4 regions of the Paenibacillus sp. FSL H7-0703 genome follow, and region 2 is predicted to be linked to each of the others. Evidence: riboswitches for the same ligand, from Rfam matches in the RefSeq annotation. Region 2 holds a riboswitch; each other region holds the start of a gene.

Region 1 (4,703 bases), 1.7 Mb from region 2:
AGGCGCTTGGACAACGCGGAATTCTTATACGTAGCTGTGCTATGTATCCGGGACTGACAACGAGCCATTTTCGGATTGCGGTCAAGGATGCAGAAGCCAACGACAGGCTGTTGTCTGTATTGGGTGAAGTGCTGGAGGAGGAGCAGCGGCGTGACAGTTAGCTTGATTATCCTGGCAGCCTACCTTTTGGACAGGCTGATCGGTGATCCGAGGTGGTTGCCGCATCCAGTCATCGGTATGGGACATGCCATTTCGGCATTGGAAAAATTGATTCGCCGCCAGGTCCGAAGTGACCGGGGGCTGAAACGTGCGGGCATACTGCTTCCACTCATTGTGGCGGGAGGCTCCTTTGCGCTCGCCTGGGCGCTGTTGTACTTGCTTGCCTGGATTCATCCGTGGTTGTCTGTCGGCGTAGAAATGGTGCTGATTGCGACCACGATTGCTTCCAAAGGACTAAAGGATGCAGGAATGGCAGTATACCGAGCGTTGCAGGCGGATGACCTGGCTGCGGCACGGCGGGAGCTAGGCATGATTGTCGGGCGGGATACGCAACAGCTTGATGAACCTGAGATTGTACGCGGTACGGTTGAAACGATCGCTGAAAATATCGTGGACGCGATTATTTCCCCGCTTTTTTATGCCCTGATCGGGGGAGCACCCTTGGCGCTGGCTTATCGTGCTGTGAATACGCTCGATTCCATGGTTGGCTATAAAAATGAAAAGTATCTGCATTTAGGCTGGGCTTCAGCACGTCTAGATGATGTAGCTAACTACATTCCGGCACGCCTGACAGCGGCAATGCTTGTGGTAGCGGCGTGGATGTACAAGCGAGATGCTGCAAGAAGCTGGCGCACAGTCAAGCGAGACGCTCGTCTGCACCCAAGCCCGAACAGTGGCTACCCGGAATCGGCTGTTGCTGGTGCACTGGGGATTCGTCTTGGAGGCTATAATGTGTATCATGGCGTACGCTCCTTTCGTGCATACATGGGCGATTGGATACGACCGCTAGAGTCGAAAGATATACGGCATACAATCCAGCTGATGTTCGCCGTGTCCAGTATGTTTGTAGGATTGTGTTTGTTAGGAGCCGCAGGTTGTTTTGCCTTGGGATGGATGCGGTGAGGGTGAGGAGTGACACACTGAATAATGATCGAGCAGGAAGTGACATGATCTTGAAACAAGATATAGCAGTAAAAAGGACAGTAGAATACGCACAAAATCCGAACTCACAGGAGGATAAGGTGCCGGATTATGCTAAAGAAGATCTGCATTGGGACATGGAACTCGTGTTAGTTCGTCACGGCACAACCTTATGGAATAAGGAACGTCGATATCTGGGACACTCCGACTTAGGTTTGCTACCGGGGGCAGAACAGGAATTAAAGCCTTTGCAAGAAGAATGGCAGGGGCAGTCCTTTGCTCGAATCTATTGCAGCGATTTAATGCGATGTCGCCAGACCTTGCAGATCATTGTGCCGGAATCAGAATTGACGTCTGGAGGTTCCCTATCTATTATGTCTCCTATGATGGAACCACGTCTGCGAGAGCTTCATTTTGGCGAGTGGGATGGAAAAACGTATGACATGCTCAAGGATGTGTCGTTGTATCGCGCTTGGATTGATGAGCCACAACGGATAACCCCTCCTGGAGGAGAGTCTTGGACAGATTTTGTGAATCGTTTGCGGAAATTTCTTGACTCTCTGTATGAATGGCGTGTTGCTATGGAAGTTCAACCCATGGATTTGACTGCTGGGCCGCTCTCTGTTTTGGTCGTTACGCATGGTGGCGTAATTCGTCAGTTAGCTTGCATGCTGATACCGGGTCATGATTTTTGGAGTCTGAATCCGAGGCCGGGAGAAGCATTTAGGATTCAATTGAGGCTGGCAGGACCGCACAATTACATAGCGGAAATGCTCTCTCATTAGGTTAGACACCAGTGGATAAAGAGGCTGTTTGGGTTGTAAGCCGCCTCATTTTAACCTATAATCATCAAGTAAAAGAACGGCTTGACTACCACTACATCAAATATCCAGCAGACGAGGTCGGCGCAGTGTGATGAAACTATGGTTTCCCTTGCCTGCGCTGTTAAAAGGGAAGTCGGTGTAAGTCCGGCGCGGTCCCGCCACTGTAAATGGAAACATGCCGGTTAGTCCTGCTTTATGTGCTACTAAGCATATGAAGGAAGTTCAGGACATGCATCTTACCATAAGTCAGGATACCTGCCCGTCCGCCTGTCACCATAATCCTTCGAGGAAAGGATGACGTGTTCGCAGTGACTGTCCGTGCGGAAAGAAGCTGCCGCCTGCGCACGATCTGCGCTAACGTGACCCCTGTGTCCTGATATAAGGATGCGGGGTTTTTTAGATAGGAAAAGAAGGCTGGATTTAGAAGATATCTGATGATGATCAAGTAACGCTCTTAACGATTTTTTTATGAAGGGGTGCAAATCATGGCAGGAAAAAAAATAAAGGTTTGGACAACAGGTCTATTGGTTCTGATTTTGGCAGTTGTGCTGAGTGCATGTGGCGCTAATGGAAAAAATGCTGAAAATAAAGAGAATCAGACTTCTTCACAGCAGCCAGGAAAGACCGTAACCGCACAAGAGCCTCCGGGCAAAACAGTTTACCCACTCACAGTTAAGGATGCAACAGGACAGGAATTTACATTCAAAAAAGCGCCGGATAAAATCGTTTCCGTCTCCCCGGCAGAAACCGAGGCGCTGTTCGCCATCGGGCTGGATAAGGAAATAGTTGGCGTCTCCGACTACTCTGATTACCCGGAAGCAGCTACGAAAAAGCCTAAAGTAGGCGGTATTATGAAACCGAACGAAGAGGCGATCATTGCTGCTAACCCGGGAGTCGTTTTTGCAGGGATATCACTTAGTGAACAGGCTACGACCAAGCTGCGCGACATGGGAATTATGATTTTTAAAACGGAACCGAAGACAGTTGAAGATGTCATAGCTAACATCGAATTGTATGGGAAAATCACCGATCATCAGAAAGAAGCGAGAGCGGTGACTGACAAGATGAGAGCAGATGTAGCGGAAGTGAAAGAAGGAGTTAAAAATATCGGTAAAGGGCAGAAGCTGCGGGTATACGTCGAGTTTTCACCAGGCTGGACAGTTGGTAAAGGCGAGTTTATGGACGAGCTGATTACGTTGGCGGGCGGCGAAAATGTAGGTGCCACGCAAAAGGGGTGGTACCAAATTAGTGAAGAAAATATTATTGCTGCGAACCCTGACGTGATTTTGTACAGCAAAAGTGTCAAGGACGACAAAACTGGCCAGACGCTCGGCGAAATCATTAAAGCTCGCAGTGGATGGGATCAAATATCGGCTGTTCGCCACAACCGGGTGTTTGCCGTGGATGATAATTTGATCAGTCGTCCGGGTCCACGCGTAACGGAAGGTCTCAAGGAAGTGGCCAAGGGCGTGTATCCTGAAATTTTCAAATGAACCGTAAACTGATCGGCTTTGGAGGGACAGGTCTTGTCCTGCTGTTGCTGACGCTGCTGCTCTGTCTTGGCATCGGCTCGGCCAAGCTTCCGGTCAGCCAGATCACGGGCATTCTGGTTAACCACCTTCCGTGGTTAGGCGATACGTTTACACCGGATTGGAATACATCCTCAGAGCAGATTATTTTGAAGGTCAGATTGCCACGAGTGTTACTGGGAATGTTGGTAGGAGCAGCGCTGGCGCTAGCGGGAGCCGGATTTCAGGGTGTGCTGCGTAATCCTTTGGCTGATCCGTATACACTGGGGGTATCCTCGGGGGCTTCGGTAGGAGCGGCAGTACTGATCTATTGGGGCCTTCAATTTTCATTTGTTGGCATATGGACGCTGCCGCTAGTGGCATTTACGACCGGAATGCTGACGCTGTGGATGGTGCTAACGTTGGCACGGGAAGGTGGAAAAATTCCGACACAAAGTCTCATTTTGTCGGGTGTGGTGATGCAATCCTTTCTAGGAGCAGTTGTTTCCTTTCTGACAGCCATGTCGAAGGAGACGGTCAATGAAATATTGTACTGGACGATGGGAAGTCTTAGTCTGCGCGGTTGGTCATATACAGGAATCCTTTTACCTTATGTGGTCATAGGACTGGTATTTCTATGGAACCGGGCACGTGTGCTGAATATTTTGGCTTTGGGTGAACGTCAGGCGGCTCACATGGGAGTTCATGTAGATGCGACGAAGCTATCTGTTTTGATCATTTCCACGCTGCTGACAGCTGCCGCTGTCTCGGTATGTGGAGTGATTGGCTTTGTGGGACTTGTTGTACCGCATATCATTCGTCTGATGACAGGCCCTGATTACCGGATGATTGTTCCATTATCTGCGCTCGGTGGAGCTATTTTTATGGCTTGGGCAGATACGGCGGCTCGCACGTTGTTAGCCCCCACGGAAATTCCCCTGGGAGTGATGACGGCCTTTGTTGGGGCACCATTCTTCGCATATCTCCTGTACCGGAACAAGAAGCTGCGCAGGGGGGAACTGCTGTGACAGAACAAAGTGAATCACAGAAGGTGCGTGATCGGGCATTAGAGGTAGCGGGTCTGACACGTGCCTATGGAGAGTTCCATGCGTTAAAGAATATAAGCTGGAGCGTCGACGAAGGAACTTGGTGGGGGATTATTGGTCCGAACGGCAGTGGAAAATCGACCTTGCTGCATCTGCTTTCGGGTGTAGATCAGCCAACTTCAGGA
Region 2 (4,703 bases):
TTGTCAGGATGCACAATGAACGACTGTGGCAAATCCGTATTGATGATATCCAGCGCTTGTAGTGTCACGGCATTACGCTGCGCTGTATCCTTCGCCAGCTTCAAGCTGTTAAGAATACTCTCTAGCGGTTTGGAACTATAACGGCTTACATTGGCTTCGCTTTTCGAAGAATAAAACATGTCCATAAAATATTGCGGCTCTCCTGTATGAGCAGTAAGCATACTGTACATAGCAAAATCCCAATCGTTTTTGGTCAACGCCTCGTCGATATTTTCCACCTTGCGAATCTTGACCTGGATTCCCTCTTTTAGCAATTGGCTTTGGATGACCTCAGCCATAACAGAGAGTTCCGGACGCTGAGGAAAAGTCAGCAGCGTAACCTCGAACGGCTTGCCTTGCTTAGTCCATGTCCCTTGGGCGTCCTTCTGCCAGCCATCCTTCGTTAACAGCTGATCCGCCGTTCCGTCCAGCGCTTTACGCTCAACTTTACCGAAGGGAAGAATGCTCGGGAACGGACTGCTTGCTTCCGTACCGAAGCCCCTCATGACGGCGCTCACAATCGATGTGCGTGGAATCAGGCTGTCCACCACCTTACGGTTCGCCGCATCCTTGAATACTGGGGATTCCATATTGTACACGAGCATATGGGTGCGCAAGGAGGGAGCCGACAGCACTTGTAGCCTGTCGTTCTTTTTCAGTACCTCTGCGTTATCAACCGGAATATCCGTCGCTACGTCCACCTCGCCGGATTGCAGCGCCATCAGGCGCGAATTCCCGTCCGTAATGAACTTCATTGTCGCCTCAGCCAATCGGGCCTTCTCGCCCCAGTATCCGTCATAACGCTCTACGACCAAGGATTGGTCCTTGCTGAACGCTTTAATTTTAAAGGCGCCTGTCATCGCTGGGTAACTCTGCTCATCTTTCATCGATGCCACATCCAGTACAGTCGTCGATGGATCAGCTAGATTGGACACCAACGCCGCATTCGGCTGGTTTGTCGTGATCTTTAAGGCCAGCGGGCCGCTTACATCAATGGACTTCACATTCAGTAAATCCTTCGCCAGATGGCTTTTCTCGATAGAGCGTAGCAAAGATGCTTTTACACTTGCTGCATCCATACTTTTTCCATTATGAAAAGTGACTTTATCCTGCAAGCTGAACGTCCAAACTGTAGGACTATCCTGCTTCCACTCCTTTGCCAGCCAAGCCACAGGCTCCAGCTTTTCATTCAAACGTACCAGTGTCTCACCTGCACCGGATCGCATCACATCCCAGCTATTATCTCCGTGCGGGTCAACACCTGACGGTTTCCATGTATACGCCATTACCAGCTTTTTACCTGTCGCTGTTTGTTGTGCTGACGCGTTCTCATCTTTGCCGGAGCTATTCGACGTCTTATTGCTAGTACATCCCGAAAGAGCCATAACTGCCAGTAACAGCATCACCCCTGTACATATCAACCATGAGCGCCTGCTATGATTGCTAATCATTCGATGAATCCCCCTCTATCTTGTAAAATCATATAAACCTAACGCAAAACGCGAAAAAAGCATTCCGGACCACTTGATCAGCAGTCAGAAATGCTTTCATTATAAAATGTCAAAACACACCTCGAAGCCAACTCCAAAAACATAGAAGGGATCAGATCGGTTTCAGACATTCCGTATGCAGCACGCCTAACCACCTCCCCAGCATCCCGTGGGTCTGACAGTGATGTCAAAACAGGCAGGTCTCCTGACTCCAGGCGTATCTTTCAGGCCTTCCCGGTTCTTCACAGTTCCAGTGGCTGTTCTGAAAGCTCCAGCAGTATCCTGCTGATGCCTGTATACAGTGGCGGGCCCGTGTCGGAATCAACCGAACTTCCCTTTTAAGTGAACACGCTCAACAACTATCCACATGGTCTTAACAAAACCCCGTACATAGAGTCGTCCGGCTCACACCTGTTTTCTTCCTTTATTTCTTTCCATTACGATCTTATTTTGTTGTCACGGGCTTGTCAATAAATGCTGCACAATAGTTTAAATTTGAACGATAAGGAAGAAACAAGACATAACCTTCAATTGCGTGCACGCAATTGAAGTGTTAAAATTAGGTATAGAGTAAACCACCGTGTCCGTATACTAAAAAGAGTCTTCGCCGCGCCAACGGCAAAGACTCTTAGGACTTGAAAGGCTGTGGATCACCCACGGCGCGCTGCATAACTAATGGTTAATGCAAACGAAACCCACCGTTAGGCGCCTAACCTAATTACGCGGTGGGTTTTCGCTTGTTCCGAAATTTTCGACGTAGCCAGCGATAAAGTTTACGAATACTAAACACCAGGCTTAGTAACGTAACCATCCAACGCAACACATCGTAGCACGACACAAGGTTGACCATCGGCTTCACCCCCTTTCGGGAAGCTGCACCGTGGTCCGAAAACATCCACCACTATTCAAAATCCATAATTTAGATTATACCATGCCCCTTCCTACCACTCTAGCAAATTCTTCTAGCGCATAAACTGGAAAACGCACCAAATTAGAGCTACCTATTTCATCCCGCAGCTTTATCTATATGTCCCCAGACGGCAAGGGTATCTACTATCTGGATAACTCCATGCCAAAAAGCCGGAAAAGAGGCATACGTCCTCTCTCCGGCTATCTTTATTTATTCCTAATCATCAAACCTTCTGTGGAACCTCCTGAACCGTCACGCTTTTGACCGATTCCCCTTGTTTTCTCGTCAAAACAATGTTCAAGACAATCGCTGTAATCGAACCCGAAACGATACCATTTTGCAGCAGCATTTTAGCAAAGCTCGGCAGCTGGTCGAACATTTGTGGCAGAACGGCAGAGCCTAGGCCCACGGCAATACTGCATGCTGCGATCAGCAGATTGCTTTCCTTCCGCAGATCCACTTCTGACAAAATAGACATGCCTGATGCAGCGACCGAGCCGAACATGACGATCATCGCCCCGCCCAGCACAGCGTTAGGAATCACTGTCGTTAAGGCAGCCAGCTTAGGCAGCAAACCAAGAACAACCATGATCCCGCCCGCAGCAAAAATAACGTTCCGCGATTTGACGCGTGTGAGTGAGATCAGACCCACATTTTGCGAGAAAGCTGTATAAGGAAACGCATTAAAAATCCCCCCGAGCATAATCGCAAGTCCTTCGGAACGCAGACCATTGACGATCTGCTTCTGCTCCACCTTCTGATCAATCGCCTTGCCTACTGCCAGATACACGCCTGTAGACTCAACCATACTGACAATATTGACGATAATCATCGTACAAACTGCCATCATGCTAAACTCTGGCTTACCAAAATAAAACGGCTGCGCAACACTCACCCATGAGGCCTCCGCCACAGGGGCAAAATGCACCATTCCCATTGCATAAGCGACTACAGTACCCGCGAACAGACCAATAAGCACGGAAATCGAGCGCAAGAAGCCTTTTGCCAACCGATTCACAAGCAGGATAACCAGTAATGTAACTAACGCCAACAGCAAATTACGTGGCTGTCCAAAGTCCGAACTGCCCTGGCCCCCTGCTACATTGTTCATCGCCACCGGAATAAGAGATAGACCGATAATCGTAACAACCGAACCTGTAACCACCGTCGGGAAAAAGCGTAGCAGCTTGCCATACAACGGTGCCGCTAACACCACAAATATACCAGACAAAATAATGGCACCATACGCTGTCGCTAAATTTGAGGTCGAAGCAATCGCGATGATGGGCCCTACTGCCGTAAACGTACAACCTAAAATGACAGGCAGTCTACTACCGAAAAAGCGTGTGCCCATAATCTGTAATAACGTAGCAATCCCGCAAGTGAACAGATCGGCAGCCACCAAATAAGCCATCTGGGCTGGCGTCAGGTGCAATGCTCCCCCTACAATTAGAGGTACAGCAATGGCTCCAGCGTACATCGCCATGACATGCTGGAAGCCCAGCGCGAATAACTTTTGTTTACTTAGCATCCCACATTCTCCTTAACGGGAGGAATCACCGCGCCAGCTTCCTCTATAAAATGAACCTCGCCTGGTGCCATGGAAGCGATACGCGCAAGAGAACGGACGGCAATGCCTCTTTGCTCCAACAGTCCACGGCCTTCCTGGAAGCTCTTCTCAATTACACAGCCAACCCCGGCCAGCTCCGCTCCTGCTTCCTTCACAATATCCGTAAGTCCAACCAAGGCTGCGCCAGTAGCCAGAAAATCATCTACGATCAGCACATGGTCGCTGGCATTGAGATATTTTTGAGAAATGCTCACCTGATAGGTTTCCTGCCGAGTGAACGAATGAACCTCTGCGAAGTATACCTGCTCATTCAGCGTGATGGCCTTCTTTTTCTTCGCATAAATGAACGGGACCCCCAAGGCAATAGCAGTAGCCATAGCAAATTGAATACCACTAGCTTCAATTGTAAGCACCTTGGTGATCGGAGCACTGCCGAAAAGGCGTGCAAACTCCTTACCAATCTCCAAAGCTAATGCTGTATCTACCTGATGATTCAAAAATGAATCTACCTTTAATACGGTGTCAGATAAAATTTGTCCTTCTTGACGAATACGTTCCTCCAAAGCTTTCATTATGCGAGTATCGCTCCTTCTGTACTTTAAAATAGTATAAAACCTGCCAAAACCAAAAAAGGACAGGCTCCCTTGAGTTGTTTCTCAAGTGAAGCCTGTCCTTGGGGTTGTCATCCCTGACG
Region 3 (4,703 bases), 210 kb from region 2:
CAGTGCCTCTACCTCTGCCCGTAATGCCAGAGCCAATTGCAAAGCAACTTGACTACGAGGAATATCATTACGTTCGAAAGACCAGTTCAAAATGGTCACAGGACCTGTAAGCATTCCCTTAACAGGCTTGGAGGTTAACGATTGGGCGAATGCCGTTTCTTCCACGGTCATGGGCTGATCGAAGGAAACGTCTCCGTATATAATCGGCGGTTTGACACAGCGGGAGCCGTAGGACTGCACCCATCCGTTTTGCGTAAAAGCAAAGCCGTTCAGCTTTTCGCCAAAAAATTCAACCATGTCGGTCCGCTCAAATTCCCCATGTACAAGCACGTCAATGCCAATGTCCTCCTGAATATCAATCCATTCCTTAATTTGCTGTTGGATGAACGTTCGGTATTGCTCGGCAGACCATTCTCCTTTGCGATAGTGCAGGCGGGCCTTGCGGATCTCGGCGGTTTGCGGGAAGCTACCAATGGTCGTCGTAGGCAGTGGAGGCAACTTCAGCTTATTTTGCTGAATCTCACGACGCTCGGCGAAAGGAACGCTGCGTGATAGAGGCTCTTTGGCCAACAGGTCGGCCAGATCGGCAGTTGTCTGTACACGTGCCGCTGAACTGTTGAAACGGGCTACCGCATCTGCACTTTGTCCAAGCTTGGTGAGTGCGGATGGATCGTGTTTGCCAAGTGCAGCCGTCAGAATGGCGATTTCCTCTAGCTTTTCATCAGCAAAGGCCAGCGCTTGCACCAGCTCCTTGTCCAGCTTGTGCTCTGCCTCCAGGCTGACTGGCACATGTAGCAGACTGCATGATGGCTGTACGATAAGCTGCTCGGCAGTGGTCTGTTCTGCTAACTGACCCAGCAGAGCTGCTACAGCGTTCAGGTCGCTGCGCCATATATTGCGTCCGTCAATGACACCAGCGCCCAGCGTTTTTCCTTTAGGGAAGCCATGCTGCAATATATGCTGAAGATTTTCGCCATCATCATACACAAAATCAAGACCCAGCCCCTGTACCGGAAGTGCGGACAGACGCTCATAATGATCTAGGCTGCCAAAGTAGGTTTGCAGCATTATATTTAAGGAGGGCGCAGCTTGGGTCAAAGCTTCATAGACTTCCTGAATAATGTCCAGATCCTCTACTGGGAATGAGGTGGTCAGGACAGGTTCATCGATTTGGACCCACTGAACACCTTCTGCTGCTAGTTCAGACAGGACACGGGTGTATAAAGGCAGGAAGGTTCTTATAATAGAGGCAAGCTCCTTACGATCATAGCCTTTGGAAAGGGTGACGAATGAATAGGGGCCGATGAGGACCGGTTTCCCATCAATGCCTAGTTCCTGTTTTGCTTCACGATAAGCCTGTAAGGGTTTATTTTCAGTGAATACCGGGACTGCATTTGCCAATTCGGGAACGATGTAGTGATAATTGGTATTCATCCATTTGGTCATTTCACTGGCGGTTGCTCCCTTCTGACCGCGAGCGATCCCGAAATACACGGACAGAGGAACCGGACCCGCGGGACGATAGTTGAACCGTTCGGGAACCAGACCGAACATCACAGATATATCCAGCATGTGATCGTAATAGGAGAAGTCTCCGACAGGAATGCGATCAATCCCCTTGTCGCGCTGCTTGCTCAGATGCTCCAACCGTAATCTTTTCATCTCCGTCTGCAGTTCGCTTTCGTTAATGCTGCCGTTCCAGAAGCGTTCCAGTGCTTTCTTCCATTCCCGATTTTCGCCGATACGCGGATATCCCAGATTACTGCTAATTAAGCCGGACAATTCAGGCCGTTCGATAATGGACATGTACTTTCCTCCTAGCGGGTAGCTGTTTTATTTTTACGTACCAAAAAAGGCATTCTTCCCCCCAAGATTAAAAATAAGTAGGGGAAAGAATGCCTCCGTGATTAAAAAATCAAAAATACGGCGACTGCTCTTAACACCTCCCTATCTTCCGTAGGTACTTGCGATGTTGTTAAAATAGGCAGGTCTCCTGACTTACGGATCATGACGCTCAGCATTCCTTCCCAGTCTGTGGACCAGTGGATATATGAACAGCTGAAAGTTCCCCGTTTACAGTGGCGGGACCGTGCCGGATTTGCACCGGCTTCCCTTTTAAGCCTGATCTGAATAGAACAGACACCTATCTCCAAGCTATGCGGTTAAGGTATGACGAATAATTATGCACTCGTATACTTGTTCACCATCATAAGTGAAACTTACAGGATGCGCAATAGAAACTCCAATGGAATCTGTTAGCTATATGAAAAAAAGACAAGCCTTACCCATGATGGGGGCTTGTCTTAGATTAGATATAGCATTTTGCTTGCTGGGTAAGCATCGCCTTATGTCAATGAAACGGTATAACCTGCCTGAATGCTGGCTTTTACATCTACCAGACGCTGGTTGCGACTGCCCCGGAAGGGAAGGGTCAGGTCCTTTTGCTGTTCTACAAAACGACCATCCACAATCACATCGCACAAAAGCGCCAGTTCCTGTCGCTCCTGATCTGTGAGTAGATCTTCATAGACAAAGCCAGTGTAAGCCCACACGGTTCGGTCGGGACAGGCCTCGCGGAAGTCACGCACAAATTGCGAGCATTCTGCTGCTGAGAAAAACGGGTCTCCCCCGCAGAGAGTCAGTCCATCCAACAACGGATTTTCCATGATGTCACGAATGACCTCCTGTTGTCGTTGGGGGGTGAATGGCTCGCCTGCACGGAAGCTCCACGACGCTGGATTAAAGCATCCAGGACAGGCATGACGGCAACCGCTAATGAACACAACGGTGCGCAAGCCGTATCCTTCGTTCAGAGATTCCGGAATGTAGCCACACAAATTCACTTATGTTTCACCCGGTCTCGAACTTCTGCCTGTTTTGCAGCATTAAAGCGAACGGTATAATCTCCTGTCAGATATCCGGTTACCCGACGTAAGCGCTGAAAGTGTGTGTGCTCCTCATCTGTGCCACATTGGGGGCAGCTTGTCCCGATAATCCCTTCATAACCACATTCCGTACAACGATCCACCGGATGGTTGATGGAGAAATAGCCGATGTTCTGATGCAGCGCGTACTGAACAATTTTAAGAAACGCATCCGGGTTATTCCGCGCATTACCGTCCAGCTCGATGTATGAAATCGCACCAGCGTTGCATAGGTTATGGAACGGAGCTTCCAAGCTGATTTTACGAGCAGCCGGGAGCGTGTAATACACGGGAATATGAAAAGAATTCGTGTAATATTCTCGATCATTTACCTCAGGAATAATCCCGAAATCACGTTGATCCAGCAATGTGAACTTGCCCGACAGACCTTCGGCAGGCGTAGCAAATAATGTAATATTTAGATTGTGATATTCACTCATTCGATCGCAATACACGCGCATGGAAGTGATGATTCGCTGTGCCTCGCGGTATACGAAATCATCCTCTCCGTGGTGTTTCCCGTATAGTGCCTTCATGCACTCAGCCAGCCCGATGAACCCGATCGAAAGCGTACCGTGTTTTAGTACGCTTCCCACCTTATCATCTGGCGCCAGTTGTTCTCCACCTTCCCATACCCCTTCGCGCATCATAAAGTCCGAAGCTTTGGCCGGCTGGTTGGTCTGGATTTGATAGCGATGGATTAGGCCATCTACCGCAATGCGCATAACTTCTTCTAGTCTCGCATCAAAGCGATCACGGTCAGGTGTTAGGCGTTTGCCTGTGCAAATACCATACTCAATGCCAAGTCGCACCAGATTAATGGTATTGAAGGAGAGATTCCCCTTGCCACTCTGCCGGTTTCTACCGAAACGGTCAGAAATGGTGCGGGTACGGCAACCCATTGTCGCTATAATGGTATCTGGATCATCAGCACGGTAAAAAGGCAAGTTAAAGGTAGCATCCACATTCACAAAATTGGGATACATCCGTCTGCTAGAGCATTCTACCGCCCGTAAGAACAAATCATAATTGATGTCGCCTTCTGCCTGGTTGATTCCCTCTTTACATTGGAAAATATGTTGTGGAAAAATAGGAGTTTCCCCGCTGCCCAAGCCGCGAATAGTGGCCTCTAGCAGCGATTGAGTAACAAGCCGTCCCTCAGCAGACGTGCACATTCCGTAATTCAGTGAAGTGAATGGAATCTGTCCCCCCGCCCGACTGCTCATGGTGTTCAGGTTATGAATGAGCGATTCAGCAGCCTGCCGGGTTTCCGTTTCCGTTTCTTCGCGTGCGAATGCGTAGGAACGAGGGCAGACTTCTTGCAAATGGGGATTGGCCATATGTAGTTCGTCGTCAGACAGACTGGATTCTATCTTTTCCTCGAACAACCGCAGTCCCTTGCGCAGATGCTTGCGGAAGGACCGGGCAACGTATGGGGCAAGGTCCCAATCGATTTTATTGGCAGAGACACCTCCGAATTGGCTGTTTTGCTGAGACTGGAATATGATGGCGACTAGTGCCATAGCAGACATAATCGTTTGCGGTGTGCGCACAGAGCCGTTGCCTGTATTGAAGCCGTCTCGCAGTAAACGACCAAAAGGGATAAAGATACAATTTGTAGTTCCGAGTGCATATTGGTCCAAATCGTGAACATATACATACCCGTGGTCAATCGCGTTCGTCAGTTCAGGCGGAAGTACCCGCAGGCGCGCATACCATTTGGCATACTCGGACCCAAGCTTGCTCATTTTGCCGCTGAACGATTCTCCATTCAAATTT
Region 4 (4,703 bases), 240 kb from region 2:
TGTATGGTGATCATGATGATCGTGCTCATGTGCATGATGATGGTGATGATGCTCATGATCGTGATGGTGGTCATGGTCATGGTCGTGGTCGTGGTGATGATGGTGGTGCTCCTGCGCCTCCAGACGGAACTGGCAGTTATCACAATTGGCCGTAACCTTGCCGAACAAACCTTCCTTAGCTCGCTCCAGCACCAGTTCAATCAATTGGGGATGGAAACCAAAATATCCGCCCATCTCCACTTGTAATGTAGGGTGAGCCTCGGCAAATTCCTGGGTCATTTCTCCGATGCGCTTAATCAGCACACCCGTGAACAGAAAATAGGGAAGCACGATAATCTTTTTGGCCCCCAGTCGTACACAACGCTCCAATCCATCGGGAAAAGAAGGCTGCGTCACACCGATAAAGCTGCTCTCTACCCATGTATAAGAAAGCTGCTCCCACAGCATACGGGTGATTTTGAAAAAGTCACTGTTCGCATCTGGATCGCTACTTCCGCGTCCTAACACAAGTACCGCCGTTTCTTCGTCGGATACCTCGGCAAATGCCTCTACAGCGCTATTCATTCCCGCTGGAATTGCAACCGGACGGGCCTCTTTCAAGCGGCTTTGCAGAATGCTGACGATTTTCTCGTGAACACCAATCGGGCGTCCGTATACAAATTCCACCTGCGGATATTTTGCTTTTGCCCGATCAATAGCCATCGGAATATCAATTTTGGCATGTACCGCTGCGAACAAGATAATCGGAATGAGAATGACACGCGTCGCCCCTTTCTCCACACATGTTTGCATCCCATCAGCAATGCTGGGACGTGCCAACTCCAAGAAACAGGTTTCCACGCACATATCCGGTACCCGGTCTGCCACTGCCTGTGCAAATTCCAGCAGTTCCTGGTTCCCCTCCGGGTCCCGACTTCCATGTCCAACCAACAATATTGCATCCACTGCTGTTTTTTCCTCCTCTTTAATAGGGATAGCGCCTGCATGACGCCCTATTTTATATATATATGCTTGTATCCAGTTCATCAGGCCTTCAGTCCATTAATCACCACAAACCGCATTCACTTCTACCGTTGCTGGTGCATCTTCATGCCGGAAACCCGCAACGACACCTACACGTTTAAAAAATTTATGAAAACGCTCATTCGGATGCCCTTTTTCCTTATATTCAGCGATGACGTTCTCCACGATGTCAGTAATTTGATCACCCGGAATCCCTTCCGCTACGGGCTGAGCGGCATGAGCATTGCGACCGAATTTTTTGCCACCAAGGAAGAGGTCGTATCCTCCCTTGCGATAGACGATTCCGATATCCTCCAGCACCGCTCCATAGCAGGCCATACCGCATCCGTTCAAAGCAATGCTCGTTTCCTTGGGTGCCTGTAATCCGCCAAGTACAACCTGTAAATGCTCAGCCACAGGCACAGCGTCATCCTTCTCCATATTGCAGAAGTCGCACGCCTTCACCTTAAACACATCGCCAATCGGCATGACAATGAATCGTTCATCCCGCAGCCGTCCGACCAGTTCCTCGGGGTCTGCACACGGCACGCGCAGCACGATCTGATGATCTGGCGAGTATTCCAGCTCGCCGTCATCACCCGCTACCTCGGCGAGCAGCGCCATCTGGCGAGCGGTGAACTTCTTGTTTCCCACACCCGGGGAAACACCCACCTCAAATAGCGCAGGCTTGCCAAAGCCGCCTGTCGCCATCCCGGACGCGGCCCCTGCTCCGGCCACCGCTGACGTTCTGGCGGTGCTCTCGGCGGTAGGCGCTTGCCCGCTCCAGCGAGCGTTGGCTTCGCCAGGCAGCTTGCCGCCGACAGCGAGGCGGCTTAGTGCCTCTGCCGCCAGCGATGCCGGGGCTGCGCCGGTTTGCGCAGCGGCCGTTGCCTGCACCGCAGCCATCGCTTGCGGGCGTGCCTGCGTCGCAACCGCAGCGCCGCTCGCGGAGGGACCAGCGGGCGTAGTCGGGGCTGCGCCTGCCTGCGGTGTATCCACTTGCGCGCCCAGCGACCACGGCTCTGCTTCCGTACGGAGACGCTGATGTGGCTTGAGCGCTTGCTCGGTCGCATCTAATGTGTATTTGCGCTGATATCCGCGCGGAGTCACGATCAAGCCGTCATACACCGTTGTCGAGGAATTGCCGATGATTACAGTCGTCAGCATCCCGATGTCATGATTCAGCATATCTTCCAGCGTCGTTACAATAACTTGCTGACGTTCACGATAAGCACTTTTCACCAACCCAACTGGAGTTTGCGGATCGCGGTAACGCAGCAAAATGGACTGCGTCTCCACAATCTGGCGGGTACGCCGACCACTGCGCGGGTTGTATAATGCAATCACAAAATCGGCCGAAGCCGCTGCTTCTACACGCTTCACAATCGTTTCCCATGGGGTCAGATGATCACTCAGACTGATCGTGCAAGCATCATGCATAACTGGCGCGCCCAACAGTGAAGCACAAGACTGAATAGCCGAGATCCCCGGCACGACTTCTACATCAACCCCATCCTCGCGTCGCCAGCCTTTTTGCATCAGCACCTCATACACCAGCCCTGCCATACCATAGACTCCCGCATCTCCACTGGAAATGACAGCTACCTTCTTGCCCATCTCTGCTTGGCGAACCGCCTCCTGCGCACGGCTCACTTCCTCTGTCATTCCTGTGCGTACAATCTCCTGTCCGTTCAACAACGGACGGATCAAATCAACGTAGGTATTGTAGCCGATAATGACCTCACTTTCGGCCAGCGCATCCAGCGCCCGTTTTGTGATATGTTCCATATCTCCTGGTCCAAATCCAATCACCAGCAATTTTCCTAATGGGCTCATCGTGCTCCTCCTATTCATCCTTTTCAGGGCAGCTATCCTATCTATTTCAATGATTTATGGACATCCTGTAACTCAAAAAACCCCATCCTGCCCGGATGGGGTTTCTATGTACGTATCTCTCATCAGACGAACAAACAGCGTAAGAAGACACTATTTGTCTTCCTCCAGCCTGCCGTTGTTTTCCACCTGTCTGTTTACGCTTCAAACGCTGCTGCACGTTCATATCCACGCAAACCTCTAACCAACATGGAAAAAGCAACGTGTGCCTGATTTCCTGATTTCGTACACCCATCCTCTCCGCGAAGGTTAACGGTGCATACAGATCAAGGTAGGTCTCCTGGCTTGGCATCAACAGATTCTTTTGTCTTCCCCGTTTTTCACGAGTGACCATTTAAAAAAATCCTCTTCCTTACAGTGGCGGGACCGCTCGGGATTTGCACCCGATTCCCTGTTACCCTTTGCTCAACCGCAAAGGCACCTTGTCTGTCCGCTATTTGATTATGGGTCTTATCATAACCTTGCCTCAATCAGTTGTGCAAGCACGAAAAACGCTTTATTTCAAGTTCTCTGCTTTATTTTTTAACATATGTAGCAATTCGTCCGGGTCCGCAGAGATACTTAATAACGCTGGATGCTCAGCCCCGGTAAACCCTTCTTGCACGCTATGACGCACCATTTCTGCTAACGGGTCAAAATATCCATTCACATTCAGCAGCCCAATCGGCTTGCGATGAATGCCGATTTGCGCCCAGCACAATACCTCGAACAGCTCCTCAAAGGTTCCCAAGCCACCCGGAAGGGCAATAAACGCATCGGCCATCTCGCTCATTGCCGCTTTACGCTCATGCATGCTTGCTACCTCAATGAACTCGGTAACTCCCCGATGAATGATCTCTGCATCAAATAACAAGGTGGGCATAATGCCAGTGACCTGACCGTCACCCGCCAGCATTCCGTCCGCCACCTCTCCCATCAGCCCCCTACTGGAGCCACCATAGATCAAACGGATATGATGGCGAGCCATGGCTTCTCCCAGCTTGCCTGCCGCTTCAACATATACCGATGAATGTCCAGGTCTGGACCCGGCAAATACACAAATAGAATTCATTTACGTCTCAGCTCCTGTCCTAAGTCAGCATTTAGCATAATTCGATTCCCAACGCTCATAAGTACAATATATAGACGAACTAAAGCGCTTCGATCTATATATTGCTTATTTGAAAACGCTCTTGGGATTTATGCAAAATGCTCAAGTATCATGCATCGAAACTTATTCATTATATTAGCTAAATATTTTCGCTATAACAAAAATCTTTGTCGATGCATGTCCAATAAAAAAAGATAAAGACCTCGCAGGCCCTTATCTTTATTTTACGCTTTATCCAAAAATATAAGTTCATTTTTAGCATACTATATTTATAATTTTGATCTCATTTCAATGACCATTCACGATTTTCAGACCACAGCCATGTACCGAATCGTTATGTTCAAAATATTTTCCCAGCTCCACCATCATCGCGCCCATGCGCTCTTCGGTTGGAAACACGACTCGATCAATCCCCTCTTCCACAATGGACTGTGCAGTCACCTTCCCTACTGATACAGCAATCACATCCTCACGAAAAGCTTCCAGTAAATCCTCGATTCGATTTTGCTCTCTCGCATATTGGGCTAAAAATCGAATTTGCGGGCCACTCGTGAACGTAACGGCATCAACATTACGATGGATAACATCCTCCAGTAACGCCTGCAATTTTGCTTCCTCAGGTGGAATATGCTTATAAGGAAGTACCTGGCGGGTCACAGCCCCCTGCTCGTCCAGCCACTTTACCAACCGTGGGGCTGGATCGCCATGCAGTTGCAAC

The links. A riboswitch is a leader RNA that binds a small molecule or an ion and turns the genes downstream of it on or off. The one in region 2 is predicted to bind cobalamin.
Region 1: linked by a shared signal. The riboswitch ahead of MHB46_RS07470 (ABC transporter substrate-binding protein) and the one ahead of MHB46_RS15140 (ABC transporter substrate-binding protein) in region 2 are both predicted to bind cobalamin.
Region 3: linked by a shared signal. The riboswitch ahead of metE (5-methyltetrahydropteroyltriglutamate--homocysteine S-methyltransferase) and the one ahead of MHB46_RS15140 (ABC transporter substrate-binding protein) in region 2 are both predicted to bind cobalamin.
Region 4: linked by a shared signal. The riboswitch ahead of cobJ (precorrin-3B C(17)-methyltransferase) and the one ahead of MHB46_RS15140 (ABC transporter substrate-binding protein) in region 2 are both predicted to bind cobalamin.

Annotation. Positions count from the first base shown of each region.
Region 1 is NZ_JBBOPF010000001.1:1,761,642-1,766,344, reverse strand. Features, by position in the region: gene cobD (threonine-phosphate decarboxylase CobD) at 1-161, shown strand, start outside; gene cbiB (adenosylcobinamide-phosphate synthase CbiB) at 151-1,122, shown strand; gene MHB46_RS07475 (histidine phosphatase family protein) at 1,167-1,925, shown strand; cobalamin riboswitch at 2,048-2,241, shown strand; gene MHB46_RS07470 (ABC transporter substrate-binding protein) at 2,450-3,457, shown strand; gene MHB46_RS07465 (FecCD family ABC transporter permease) at 3,454-4,500, shown strand; gene MHB46_RS07460 (ABC transporter ATP-binding protein) at 4,497-4,703, shown strand, end outside.
Region 2 is NZ_JBBOPF010000001.1:3,427,122-3,431,824, reverse strand. Features, by position in the region: gene MHB46_RS15140 (ABC transporter substrate-binding protein) at 1-1,490, opposite strand, end outside; cobalamin riboswitch at 1,708-1,911, opposite strand; gene MHB46_RS15135 (nucleobase:cation symporter-2 family protein) at 2,663-3,970, opposite strand; gene MHB46_RS15130 (xanthine phosphoribosyltransferase) at 3,964-4,581, opposite strand.
Region 3 is NZ_JBBOPF010000001.1:3,637,078-3,641,780, forward strand. Features, by position in the region: gene metE (5-methyltetrahydropteroyltriglutamate--homocysteine S-methyltransferase) at 1-1,806, opposite strand, end outside; cobalamin riboswitch at 1,967-2,162, opposite strand; gene nrdG (anaerobic ribonucleoside-triphosphate reductase activating protein) at 2,346-2,843, opposite strand; gene MHB46_RS16075 (anaerobic ribonucleoside triphosphate reductase) at 2,840-4,703, opposite strand, start outside.
Region 4 is NZ_JBBOPF010000001.1:3,666,440-3,671,142, reverse strand. Features, by position in the region: gene MHB46_RS16215 (sirohydrochlorin chelatase) at 1-945, opposite strand, end outside; gene cobJ (precorrin-3B C(17)-methyltransferase) at 1,042-2,838, opposite strand; cobalamin riboswitch at 3,149-3,334, opposite strand; gene MHB46_RS16205 (LOG family protein) at 3,392-3,946, opposite strand; gene MHB46_RS16200 (uroporphyrinogen-III synthase) at 4,274-4,703, opposite strand, start outside.